Regions from separate parts of the Nonomuraea sp. NPDC001831 genome, predicted to be linked through region 1. Evidence: riboswitches for the same ligand, from Rfam matches in the RefSeq annotation. Region 1 holds a riboswitch; each other region holds the start of a gene.
What was found. A riboswitch is a leader RNA that binds a small molecule or an ion and turns the genes downstream of it on or off. The one in region 1 is predicted to bind thiamine pyrophosphate.
Positions count from the first base shown of each region.

Region 2: it holds a riboswitch for thiamine pyrophosphate, as region 1 does, so the genes downstream of both, thiC (phosphomethylpyrimidine synthase ThiC) here and ACFYYW_RS23265 (purine-cytosine permease family protein) in region 1, are expected to answer to the same signal.
Region 3: it holds a riboswitch for thiamine pyrophosphate, as region 1 does, so the genes downstream of both, ACFYYW_RS11635 (FAD-dependent oxidoreductase) here and ACFYYW_RS23265 (purine-cytosine permease family protein) in region 1, are expected to answer to the same signal.

Region 1 covers NZ_JBIATU010000007.1:47,457-51,199, forward strand. The annotation lists gene ACFYYW_RS23250 (TenA family protein) at 1-204, shown strand, start outside; gene ACFYYW_RS23255 (Fpg/Nei family DNA glycosylase) at 242-1,120, shown strand; gene ACFYYW_RS23260 (rhodanese-like domain-containing protein) at 1,147-1,470, shown strand; TPP riboswitch at 1,522-1,635, shown strand; gene ACFYYW_RS23265 (purine-cytosine permease family protein) at 1,626-2,963, shown strand; gene ACFYYW_RS23270 (methylated-DNA--[protein]-cysteine S-methyltransferase) at 2,949-3,521, opposite strand; gene ACFYYW_RS23275 (ATP-binding protein) at 3,617-3,743, shown strand, end outside.
Region 2 covers NZ_JBIATU010000002.1:463,784-467,526, forward strand. The annotation lists gene ACFYYW_RS07735 (SDR family oxidoreductase) at 1-371, shown strand, start outside; gene thiC (phosphomethylpyrimidine synthase ThiC) at 404-1,882, opposite strand; TPP riboswitch at 1,875-1,987, opposite strand; gene ACFYYW_RS07745 (class I SAM-dependent methyltransferase) at 2,023-2,643, shown strand; gene ACFYYW_RS07750 (glycoside hydrolase N-terminal domain-containing protein) at 2,928-3,335, opposite strand; gene ACFYYW_RS07755 (hypothetical protein) at 3,395-3,743, shown strand, end outside.
Region 3 covers NZ_JBIATU010000003.1:142,775-146,517, forward strand. The annotation lists gene ACFYYW_RS11625 (Rv2175c family DNA-binding protein) at 1-341, opposite strand, end outside; gene ACFYYW_RS11630 (FAD-dependent oxidoreductase) at 372-1,541, opposite strand; TPP riboswitch at 1,594-1,710, shown strand; gene ACFYYW_RS11635 (FAD-dependent oxidoreductase) at 1,700-3,193, shown strand; gene thiS (sulfur carrier protein ThiS) at 3,190-3,390, shown strand; gene ACFYYW_RS11645 (thiazole synthase) at 3,383-3,743, shown strand, end outside.

The DNA of each region.
Region 1 (3,743 bases):
AGTCTTGGGAAGATCCTCGCCGAGAACCCGCCCGCCGAGCCGCGCTACCGGGCCTGGGTGGACACCTACGCCGACCCGGCGTTCGCGGCGCTGACCGTACGGATCGGGCAGATGATCGACGAGGCCGACCCCGACCCCGTACGGGCGGAGGCGCTGTTCGCCGAGGGCATGGCACACGAGCTCGCCTTCTGGGACGTGCCGTAGTCGCGTGCCGGTCCGGTACGCGCCATACCCTGGGGGCATGCCGGAACTTCCCGAGGTGGAGTCGCTCACCAACTTCCTGCGCGAGCGGGCGGTCGGCCGCTCGATCGCCGGCGTCGACGTCGTCGGCTTCCAGGCGCTCAAGACGTTCGACCCGCCGGTCACCGCGCTCGGCGGGCTCACCGTCACGGGCGTGTCGAGGCACGGCAAGTTCATCGACCTCGACTGCGACGGCCTGCACCTGATCATCCATCTGGCCCGCGCCGGCTGGCTGCGCTGGCGCGACGACCTGACCGGCGCGCGGCCAGTGCGGCCGGGCAAGGGGCCGCTGGCCGTACGCGTACGGCTGGCGCCCGACGACGACGGCCTGGCCCCCGGGTTCGAGCTGACCGAGGCCGGCACGCAGAAACGGCTGGCCGTCTACGTCACCGACAAACCGGAGGACGTGCCCGGCGTCGCCGCCCTGGGCCCCGACCCGCTCGACGACGCCTTCACCGTCGAGGCGCTCAAGCGCATCGTGGGCGGCAACCGCACCCAGATCAAGGGGCTGCTGCGCGACCAGAAGGTGATCGCGGGCATCGGCAACGCCTACTCCGACGAGGTGCTGCACGCGGCGAGGATGTCGCCGTTCAAGATCGCTGGGACGCTGACCGACGCGCAGATCGCCGACCTGCACGAGGCCATCGTGACGACGTTGCGCGACGCCGTCGAACGGGCGCACGGGCTGGCCGCCAAAGACCTCAAGGCGGAGAAGAAGTCCGGGCTGCGCGTGCACAACCGGGCCGGCCAGCCGTGCGACGTGTGCGGCGACACGATCCGCGAGGTGTCCTTCGCCGACTCCGCGCTCCAGTACTGCCCGACCTGCCAGACGGGCGGCAAGCCGCTGGCCGACCGGCGGATGTCGCGCCTGCTCAAGTAGGGTCCCGGGCGCGGGATGATGGAGGCATGACCGTTCCAGAGATCGACGTCACCGCCGTTCCCGACGACGCCTACCTGCTCGACGTCCGCGAGCAGGACGAATGGCTCGCCGGCCACGCCCCCGAGGCCGTGCACATCCCGATGTCGCAGATCCAGGGCCGGGTCGAGGAGGTGCCCGCCGACCGCACGGTCTACGTGGTGTGCCGGGTCGGCGGCCGGTCGATGCAGGTCACGGCGTGGCTCAACCAGCTCGGGCGCGACGCCGTCAACGTGGGCGGCGGCATGCAGTCGTGGGAGTTCGCGCGCCGTCCGATGGTCAGCGAGACCGGGCAGGATCCTTTCGTGGCCTGAATGCCCCACTGTGGCGGTTCCGCCGCCATTGAGGCATGATGAGGGCGCCAACTGCATAGTCGCGGGAGCTCGGGGTGCCGGGCTGAGAGGGCAGCAACACAGCCGCTGCCGACCGCCTGAACCTGTCCGGGTAATGCCGGCGTAGGGAGTGTGCGATGACGCATGTCGTCGACGAAGTTCCGCTGACCCTTGACGGCGCGCCCCCCAAGACCCTCGGCGTCCTCGACCAAGGCGCGCTCTGGGCCAACCTCGGTGTCAGCCTCCTCGGCTTCTCCGGCGCGCTCGTCCTGATCGACCCTCTGGGCAACGCGCCGCTCAGCCTGGTGGCCGCGCTCACGGCCGCCGTGGTCGGCAGCCTCATCGGCACGGCCATGGTCGGCCTGTCGGCCATCCCCGGCACGCAGACCGGGCGGCCGGCGATGGTGCTGCTGCGCGGGCTGTTCGGGGCCAAGATGTCGTACGTCCCGTCCGTGCTGAACATCGTGCAGATGCTCGGCTGGGGGGCCTTCGAGCTCTGGGTGATCGCCAAGGCCGCGAATGCGATCTTCGGGAGCGTCCCGTACCAGGTGTGGGTGGTGGTGGCGGGGGTGCTGACCACCGCGCTCGCCGTCTGGCCGCTCGGATCGATCAGGCTGCTGCGCCGGTACGTGACCGCCGGCGTGATCGTGTCGCTGATCTGGTTCACCGTGTCGTTCCTGGGCGAGGCGCCGACGTACACGGGCGGGTCGTGGACGGCCTTCGCCCCGGCCGTCGACTACGTCATCGCCCTGTCGGTGTCGTGGGTGCCGATGGCCGCCGACTTCGCCAGGCACTCGCGGTCCAGCCGGGCCGCCTTCACCGGGGTCGTCGGCGGCTACACCGTCGCCCAGGTGGCCTGCCTGGCCCTCGGCGTGTACGCGGTGGCCATCGCGGGCGCCCAGGCGGTCGCGGCCGACGGCATGGTCGTCTTCCAGCCGTTCGTCGCGGCGCCGCTGGGCGCGCTGTTCTTCGGCATCCTGGTGCTGCGCGAGACCGACCAGTCCTTCGCCAATGTGTACTCCACCACCCTCTCGCTGCAGAACCTGATGCCGAAGGTCGACCGGCGGATCGTCTCCACCGCGATCGGCGTGCTCACCACCGCGATCGCCCTGGTCGTGGACGTCACCTCCTACGGCGCGTTCCTCGGGGTGATCGGCGCGGTGTTCGTGCCGATGTTCGCGGTGCTGGCCGTCGACTACTTCGTGCTCGGCGGCGCCGCCCGCTGGAACACCGCCGAGGACGCGCCCTCGCGCTGGCTGATGCTGCTGCCGTGGGCGCTGGGCTTCGCCGCCTACTGGTTCACCACCTCGACGCCCACGGTCGCCGGCTGGGACGGCTTCTGGGCGTCGGCCCGCGACGCCGTCGGCTTCACGCGGGAGCCGTGGATGAACGGCGCGCTCGGCGGCGCGCTGGTCGCGGCCCTGGTGACGCTGGTCGTCGGCGTGCTCGGCCGGCGCCGCTCAGCGGCCCGCTGAGGCCCGGCGTTCGACGTTGAGCAGGTGCTGCTTGGCGGCCACGCCTCCGGCGTAGTCGCCGAGCTCGCCGTCCTCACGGACCACCCGATGACAGGGCACGATCACGCACACGGGGTTGGCGCCGACCGCGTTGCCCACCGCGCGCAGGGCGCGCGGCCGCCCGATGCTCGCGCCGATCTCCTCGTACGTCGTGGTCGTGCCGTAGGGCACGGCCATGGTCTTCTGCAGCACGGTACGGGCGAACGGCGTGGCCAGCGCGAGGTCGACCGGCGTGGCGAAGGTGCGCAGCCGGCCGGAGAAGTACGCGTCGAGCTCCCGGCGCACCGGGTCGAGGCGGCGGGCGTCGGGCCCGATGAACGTGCCGACCTCCTTGGCCACCCGCTCGAACACGGTGTTCTCGGCCTCGAAACTGCAGGCCGCGATGCCCTTGCCGGTCACCGCGAGCACCAGCCTGCCCACCGCGCCGTCGTAGGTGCCGAACGCGATGTCCGGGGGCCCCTCGCCCTTGTAGGTGCTGGAGGTCACTCTCAGCAGGGCATCGAGGTCGCTGCTCGACATGCCGCTCACCCGTTTCAGCCACCGGAATCTTCGTGAGCGCAGCGTATCGGACGGATCGCCCGTCAGACCCACCACGCCACGTGCACTATGGAGGTGTGGGATACGCATGGGTCGGGAGTGACGAGGAGATCGCCCGCGCCGTGCTCGCCGGGTCCCCCAACGCCGTGGTGGCGCTCGACCGCGACCAGAGCGTGCTGGTCTGGAACGCGGCGGCCGAGCACC
Region 2 (3,743 bases), on a different contig from region 1:
CGCACCTGCGGGAGGGCAGCGCGATCGTGAACACCTCCTCGATCAACGGCCTGCGCGGCAACAAGACCCTCATCGACTACGCCGCGACGAAGGGCGCGATCAACGCCTTCACCTACTCCATGGCCCAGAACCTGGTCGAGCGCGGCATCAGGATCAACGCCGTCGCCCCCGGCCCGGTCTGGACGCCGCTGATCCCGGCCACGATGCCGGAGGAGAAAGTGGAGAAGTTCGGCGCGCAGGTGCCCATGAAGCGGGCCGCCGACCCCGACGAGATCGCCCCTTCGTACGTGTTCTTCGCCGCCGACCGGCTGTCCTCGTACTACACGGGCGAGGTGCTGGCCCCGATCGGCGGCGAGACGCTCCCGGGCTGACCGCACGGGCCGGCCCGGGGCCTCCACCGAGATCAGAGGTAGATCGAGCCGCCCTTCCCGAGGAACTCGGCCGCCTTGTCGGCCATGCCCGCCCGCACCTCGTGGCTGAGCTTCATCGAGCAGAACTTCGGGCCGCACATCGAGCAGAAGTGCGCGGTCTTGGCGGGTGCGGCCGGCAGGGTCTCGTCGTGGAAGGCGCGGGCGGTGTCCGGGTCGAGCGACAGGTCGAACTGGTCCTCCCAGCGGAACTCGAACCGGGCGTCCGACAGGGCGTCGTCCCACGCCTGGGCCTGCGGGTGCCCCTTGGCCAGGTCCGCCGCGTGCGCCGCGATCTTGTACGTGATCACGCCGGTCTTGACGTCGTCGCGGTTGGGCAGGCCGAGGTGCTCCTTGGGGGTGACGTAGCAGAGCATGGCGGTGCCGTACCAGGCGATCATGGCGGCGCCGATGCCCGAGGTGATGTGGTCGTAGCCGGGGGCGATGTCGGTGACGAGCGGCCCGAGGGTGTAGAAGGGCACGTCGTCGCAGAGCTCGCGCTGCAGGTCGACGTTCTCCTTGATCTTGTGCATGGGCACGTGGCCGGGGCCCTCGATCATCACCTGCACGTCGTGCGCGTGCGCGATCTTGGTCAGCTCGCCCAGGGTGCGCAGCTCGGCGAACTGGGCCTCGTCGTTGGCGTCCGCGATCGACCCGGGGCGCAGCCCGTCGCCCAGCGAGAACGTCACGTCGTAGCGGGCCAGCAGGGCGCACATCTCGTCGAAGTGCTCGTACAGGAAGCTCTCGCGGTGGTGCGCCAGGCACCAGGCGGCCATGATCGAGCCCCCGCGCGAGACGATCCCGGTCCTGCGGCGGGCGGTCAGCGGGACGTGCGCCAGCCGCACGCCCGCGTGCACCGTCACGTAGTCGACGCCCTGCTCGCACTGCTCGATCAGGGTGTCGCGGTAGACCTCCCACGACAGCGCCTCCGGACGCCCGCCCACCTTCTCCAGCGCCTGGTAGACGGGCACGGTCCCGACCGGGACGGGCGAGCTGCGGATGATCTGCTCGCGGGTCTCGTGGATGTTCGGCCCGGTGGACAGGTCCATGACGGTGTCGGCGCCCCACCGGGTGGCCCAGGTCATCTTCTCGACCTCCTCCTCGATCGAGGAGGTGACGGCGGAGTTGCCGATGTTGGCGTTGATCTTGACCAGGAAGTTCCGGCCGATCGCCATCGGCTCGGACTCGGGATGGTTGACGTTGGCGGGGATGACCGCCCGCCCGGCCGCGACCTCCTGCCGGACGAACTCGGGGGCCATCCCCTCCCGGACGGCCACGAACTCCATCTCCTTGGTCACCACGCCGCGCCGCGCGGCGCCGAGCTGGGTGACCGGCGACCCCCACGCCGAGCGGTCGGTGCGCGACGGCCCCGAGGTGTCGTAGAGCCGCACCGACGTGCCGTTCGACAGCCTGACCTCGCGCATCGGCACCTGAAGGTCACCGATGTGGATCTTGGAAAAGCGCGCGTCGCTCATCGCGCAAACTCCCTTCGCCGGCATTATCCGGAGCAGGTTCTGGCGGTCGGCGGCTGACAGCCGTCCTCTCAGCCCGGTCCGCACCGGGCTCCCGCGTTGGTCACCGCGATCATAACCCCGCGCGTGGCAGGATCAAGGGGATGTCTGATCCCATTGCGCACACGACCGCCACCTACGACCGCATCGCGCGCCAGTACGACGAGCAGGTCGCCGATCCGTCACCCTCGGTCGCGGGCTTCCGCGACCGGTTCGTCTCAGCCCTGCCCGCCGGCGCCACGGTCGCCGACCTGGGATGCGGCCCGGGGCGCGAGTCGGCCTGGTTCGCCGGACGCGGCCTGACCACCGTGGCCGTGGACCTGTCGCTCGAGATGGCCAGGCTCGCCACCGGGCGCGGCGTGCCCACCGTCCTGGGCGATCTGCGGCGGCCGCCGCTGTCGCCGGCGTCCCTGGACGGCGTCTGGTCGGCCGCGGCCCTCGTGCACGTGCCGTCCGAGCAGACCGAGGCGACGCTGCGCGCCTGGCACGCGGCGCTGCGCCCCGGCGGGGTGCTCGCGCTGATCACCGCCCTGGGCGACAACGAGGGCTGGGAGCCGGTGCCGTACCGGACGGAGTACGAGCGCTGGTTCGTCCACCGCGACGCGGGCGACCTGCTCGCGGTGCTGGACGCGGCCGGGTTCGCGGTCGCCTGGCACGAGACGAACGTCACCCACCGCACGTGGTTCAGCGTGCTGGCGACAGCGCGCAGCTCCCCCCTGCCCTAGTCCCCCCAGGTCGAGCTCTCCCCTGGTCTGGTCTCCAGGGCGAGCTCTCCTCTGGCCTGGCCCCCAGAGCGCGCTCCCCCCTGCCCTGGTCTCCAGGGCGAGCTCTCCTCTCGCCCGGTCTCCGGGGTGAGCTCTCCTCTGGCCTGGTCTCCAGGGCGAGTGCGAACCCGGGGCCGCGCAGCCGCGCGGTCCCGCCGCGCGCCGACGCTGACCTGACCTCGACCGGCACGCCGTCCGCCCAGGTCAGCCGTCCGGCCTCGGCCGTCACCTCGTCCTCACCGCCGTCATGCGCGGTGCCAACGCGCAACATGAACCCCACCGGTCCCAGAAGTCGCGCCCTCAGGCTGCCGACGATGGCGCGCGCCGGGGAGGAGGCGAAATTTCACCGTGCTGTAGGACGGGTTTCCCAGGATCGCGGCCACCTCGCGGCCACCTCCTCCGGCGCCGTCGAACCCCGCTCGTCGATGACCCGCCGTACGGCGTCCGGAGCGCCGGGACGGTCCGTCGGCCAGTTGCCGGATCCGCCCGACTCCGGCGCTGCCCGGACCGCCGGTCCGCAACGGCTTCTCGTCGAGCTGGACGCGCTCGGTCGCAAGCGCCCCGAACACGCACGCGCCGAGCGCTCCGTTGCCGATCGGCAGGACGTGTCCTTCCCAACCGGGGACGGGCTCGTCGCACCGGAGCGTCAGCATGGCGATCACCCCAAGGTTTGGCGATCGCCCCTGGCGGTACGGACTCCCTCAGGGGAACTATGATGAAGATCGCCGCTGTGGCCGCGATCGTGGCTCTCACCACGATCGGACCGGCTGCCGCCTCTGGGGACGGCATCGAGCAGCAGGAAGTGAGCAAGCAGCAATACCGGACGCTGACCGCCCAGTGCCGCTACGCCGACACACAGGCCCTGCGCCAGAAGTGCAGGCAGGCGGTCAAGGACAACTACCGTATCGGCCGGCGCAACCGTTCACTCGACTGCCGGACGTACTCCGGCGTGACGGTCTGCGGCGAACTGCTCCTCAGCAAGGCCGAGCGCGCGTGCATCGACGAGTCCACCAGACAGGGCTTGGCCTATCGCCGCGCCGAAGTGGAATGTTACGTGGCCT
Region 3 (3,743 bases), on a different contig from region 1:
TCCGTGTGACGGCCGGCCTTGATCGCCTCGATGGGCGACCCCGGCAGGGACTCGTCTGGGGTGAAGAGCCAGCGCAGCGACTCGACGTCGTCGTAGCCGGCGTCCTGCAACACGGTCAGTGTGCCGGGCAGGCCCTTCATCACGTCCTTACCGTCGAGGAACACCGCGGGAACCTGTGGCCCGCCGCCGCCGCGGCGCACGCCGAGCAGCTTGTGGTCCTTGAGGAGTTGCTTGGCCCGCCCGATCGAGAGCTCGAGGCGTGAGGCCACTTCGGGGAGAGTGAGCCACTCGTCGACGAGCTGGTCGGTCTCCCGGTCGATCTGTGCAACAGAAAGCGTCACGAAACCACAACTACCACATGCCGTCCTTGCTCAAACAACACAATCCCGTAGGGGGACCTCTGGATCTACCAGGCGTTCTGTGTCGAGGCGGTGCCCGCCTTCGATGATCCTACGGCCCTGCACGTAGTCCCGGGGCCGGTCGACGGCGAGCACGGCGGCGAGGGTGTCGCCGGAGGTCAGCCAGACGGCCGACCACTTGCCCTCGGGCTCGCCCCGGTAGAGCAGGCGGTCGCCGGAGGGGTGGTGGCCGATGTACTGGACCATGTGGCCGAACTGCTCGGACCAGAAGTAGGGCGCCGGGTCGTAGACGGCCTCCTCCCCCAGCAGGGTCGCGGCGGCGACCTCGGGCGAGCCGAGCGCGGTGTCCCAGTGCTCGACGCGCAGGCGGACGCCGTAGCGGCGCGACCACCAGGCCGCGCAGTCGCCGGCGGCGACCACGTTCGGCATGGACGTGCGCAGGTGCTCGTCGGTGACGACGCCGTTGTGCAGGTCGATGTCGGAGCCGGCCAGCCATTCGACGGCCGGGCGCACGCCGATGCCGGTGACGACCACGTGCGCCTGGACGAACTCGCCGCCCACCAGCCGCACGCCGCCCTCGTCCACCTCGTCGACCATGGTGTTCAGGCGCAGGTCGATGCCGTCGTACCAGTGTCGCGTGCGGGCGCCGATCTCCGGGCCCACGGCGTTGGCCAGCGGGGCGGGGCCGGCCTCGATCACGGTCACCGAGCAGCCGGCCTTGCGCGCGGCGGTGGCGACCTCGGCGCCGATCCAGCCGGCGCCGATGATCGCCACGTGGGCCCCGGCCACCAGGCCGGCGCGCAGCTCGTGGGCATCGTCGAGGGTGCGCAGGACGTGCTGGGGGCCGTCGCCGGGCACGGTGATCGGCTCGGTGCCGGTGGCGATCACCAGGCCGTCGTAGCCGAGCTCGCCCTCGGTGGTCTCCACGACGCCCTCGCGCAGGGCCTTGGCGGTGACGCCCGGCCAGAAGTCGACCTCCAGCGCGTCGAGGTCGGCCTCCAGGAAGCTGGAGTCAGCCGCGCCTGACAGGACGGCCTTGGACAACGGCGGACGGTCGTAGGGCCGATGGCGCTCCTGGCCGATCAGCGTGATCCGTCCGGTGAAGCCGCGCCCGCGCAGCGCCTCCGCGCTGCGCAGCCCGGCCAGGCCCGCTCCCACCACTACGACATGGTTCACGTTCATGACCATAACGGGGGCGGTGCCGGCACGTCGCGCCGAGGCCGTAGGCTGGAGGCGCAAGACGCGCGGGAGTCCGGCCGTCACCGGGCTGAGAGGAAGGCTTGAGCGGGCCTTCGACCGCAAGACACCTGATCCGGATCATGCCGGCGAAGGGAGCGCGGATGAATGTGATCGTGGGCGGCGGGGTCGTCGGGTTGTCGATCGCCTGGCGGCTGGCCCGCGAGGGGCTGCCCGTCACGGTGGTCGACCCGGCCCCGGGACGCGGGGCGTCCTACGCGGCGGCCGGGATGCTGGCGCCCGTCAGCGAGGTCGCCTACACCGAGGAGCCGCTGCTGCGGCTGGGGGCCGCCTCGCTCCGGCGGTGGCCGTCCTTCGCCGCCGAACTGGCCGCCGACGCTGGGCTCGGCCCGGACCTCGGTGCGGGTCCTGGGGCAGGTCTCGGCACGGGGCTGAGTGGCGGTCCCGGTGGGGGGGCCGGTGGCGGGGCCGGGGAGGCGTTCGGGGGCGCGTTCGGGATGATCGGGCCGCAGGGGGCTGGCGGCCGGGCGCTCGACCTGCGCGCCGACGGCACACTCGACGTCGCCTTCGGGGCCGACGACCTCGCGGCGCTCGACGACCTGGCGGCGTTCATGGACAAGCTGGGGCTGCGGGTCGAGCGGCTGACCGGGCGCGAGTGCCGCCGTCTGGAGCCCATGCTGGCCCCTTCGGTGCGCGGGGGGCTGCTGGCCCCCGGTGACGCCTGGGTCGATCCGCGCCGGGTCACGGCAGCGCTGCTGGCCGCGCTCGACCGGCTGGGCGTGCCCGTGGTGCGGGCGCGGGTGACCGGACTGCTGCGCGACGACGACGCCGTTCCAGACGCCGTTCCAGACGCCGTGGCAGGCGCTGGGACCAGCCCTTGGAGCAGTTCCGGGACCGGCGGCGCTGTGACGGGGGTGCGGCTTGAGCCCGTGCCCGGTCAGCCTGAGCCGGCGGTGCGGGAGATCGCGGCCGAGCGGGTGGTGCTGGCCGCCGGGGCGTGGAGCGGGGAGCTGGCCGACGTGCCCGTCCGGCCGGTCAAGGGGCAGATCATGCGGTTGCGCTCGGCGCAGCCGCTGCTCGGGCGGTGCGTACGCGGGACGGTGCACGGCACGCCCGTCTACCTCGTCCCCAGGGGCGACGGCGAGCTGGTGCTCGGGGCGACCCAGGAGGAGCTGGGGTTCGACACCCGGGTGACCGCGGGCGGACTCTACGAGCTGCTGCGCGACGCCAGGGAGCTGGTGCCGGGCGTCACCGAGCTGGAGGTCGCCGACGTGGTCGCCGGGCTGCGTCCGGGCACCCCCGACAACCTGCCGATCATCGGGGCGGGCGAGGCTCCGGGGCTGGTGCTGGCGACCGGCCACCACCGGGGCGGGGTGCTGCTGGCCCCCCTCACGGCCGCCCTGGTCACGGCGGCGGTGCTGACACCGCCCGCGACGCCCCCGGCCGCGACGACGGCGCCCCCGGCAACGGCCCGGACAGGCACACAGACGGCGGCCCGGACTGCGGCCCAGACGGCGGTGCTCTCGACGAGGCTCTCGACGGGCGCGCAGCTTTCGGCGGGCGCGGGGATTCTGACGGGTGAGGAGGGCGAGCTGGCCGCGCTGTGCTCGCCCGCGAGATTTCGGGATATTTCATGATTGTGACGATCAACGGCGCCGCGCACGAGGTGGCCGACGGCACCACCGTGGCCCAGGCCGTACGGACGCTGACGACGGCCACCACCGGCGTGGCCGTGGCCGTGAACGACGAGGTGGTCACGCGGAGCTCGTGGGAGACGACGGCGCTCGGCGACCGCGACCGCGTCGAGGTGCTGACGGCGGTGCAGGGTGGATGAGCTGATCATCGCCGGGGAGAAGTTCGCCTCCCGGCTCATCATGGGCACCGGCGGCGCGCCCTCCCTGGACGTGCTCGACCAGGCCCTGGTCGCCTCGGGAACCGAGCTGACCACGGTGGCCATGCGGCGGCTCGACCCCGGCGCCCGCGGCTCGGTCCTCGACGTGCTGCGCCGCCGCGACATCAAGGTGCTGCCGAACACCGCGGGCTGCTTCACCGCGGGCGACGCCGTGCTGACGGCCCGGCTGGCCCGCGAGGCGCTGGGGACGAACTGGGTCAAGCTCGAGGTCATCTCCGACGAGCGCACGCTGCTGCCCGACCCGATCGAGACCTTCGACGCGGCCGAGCGGCTGG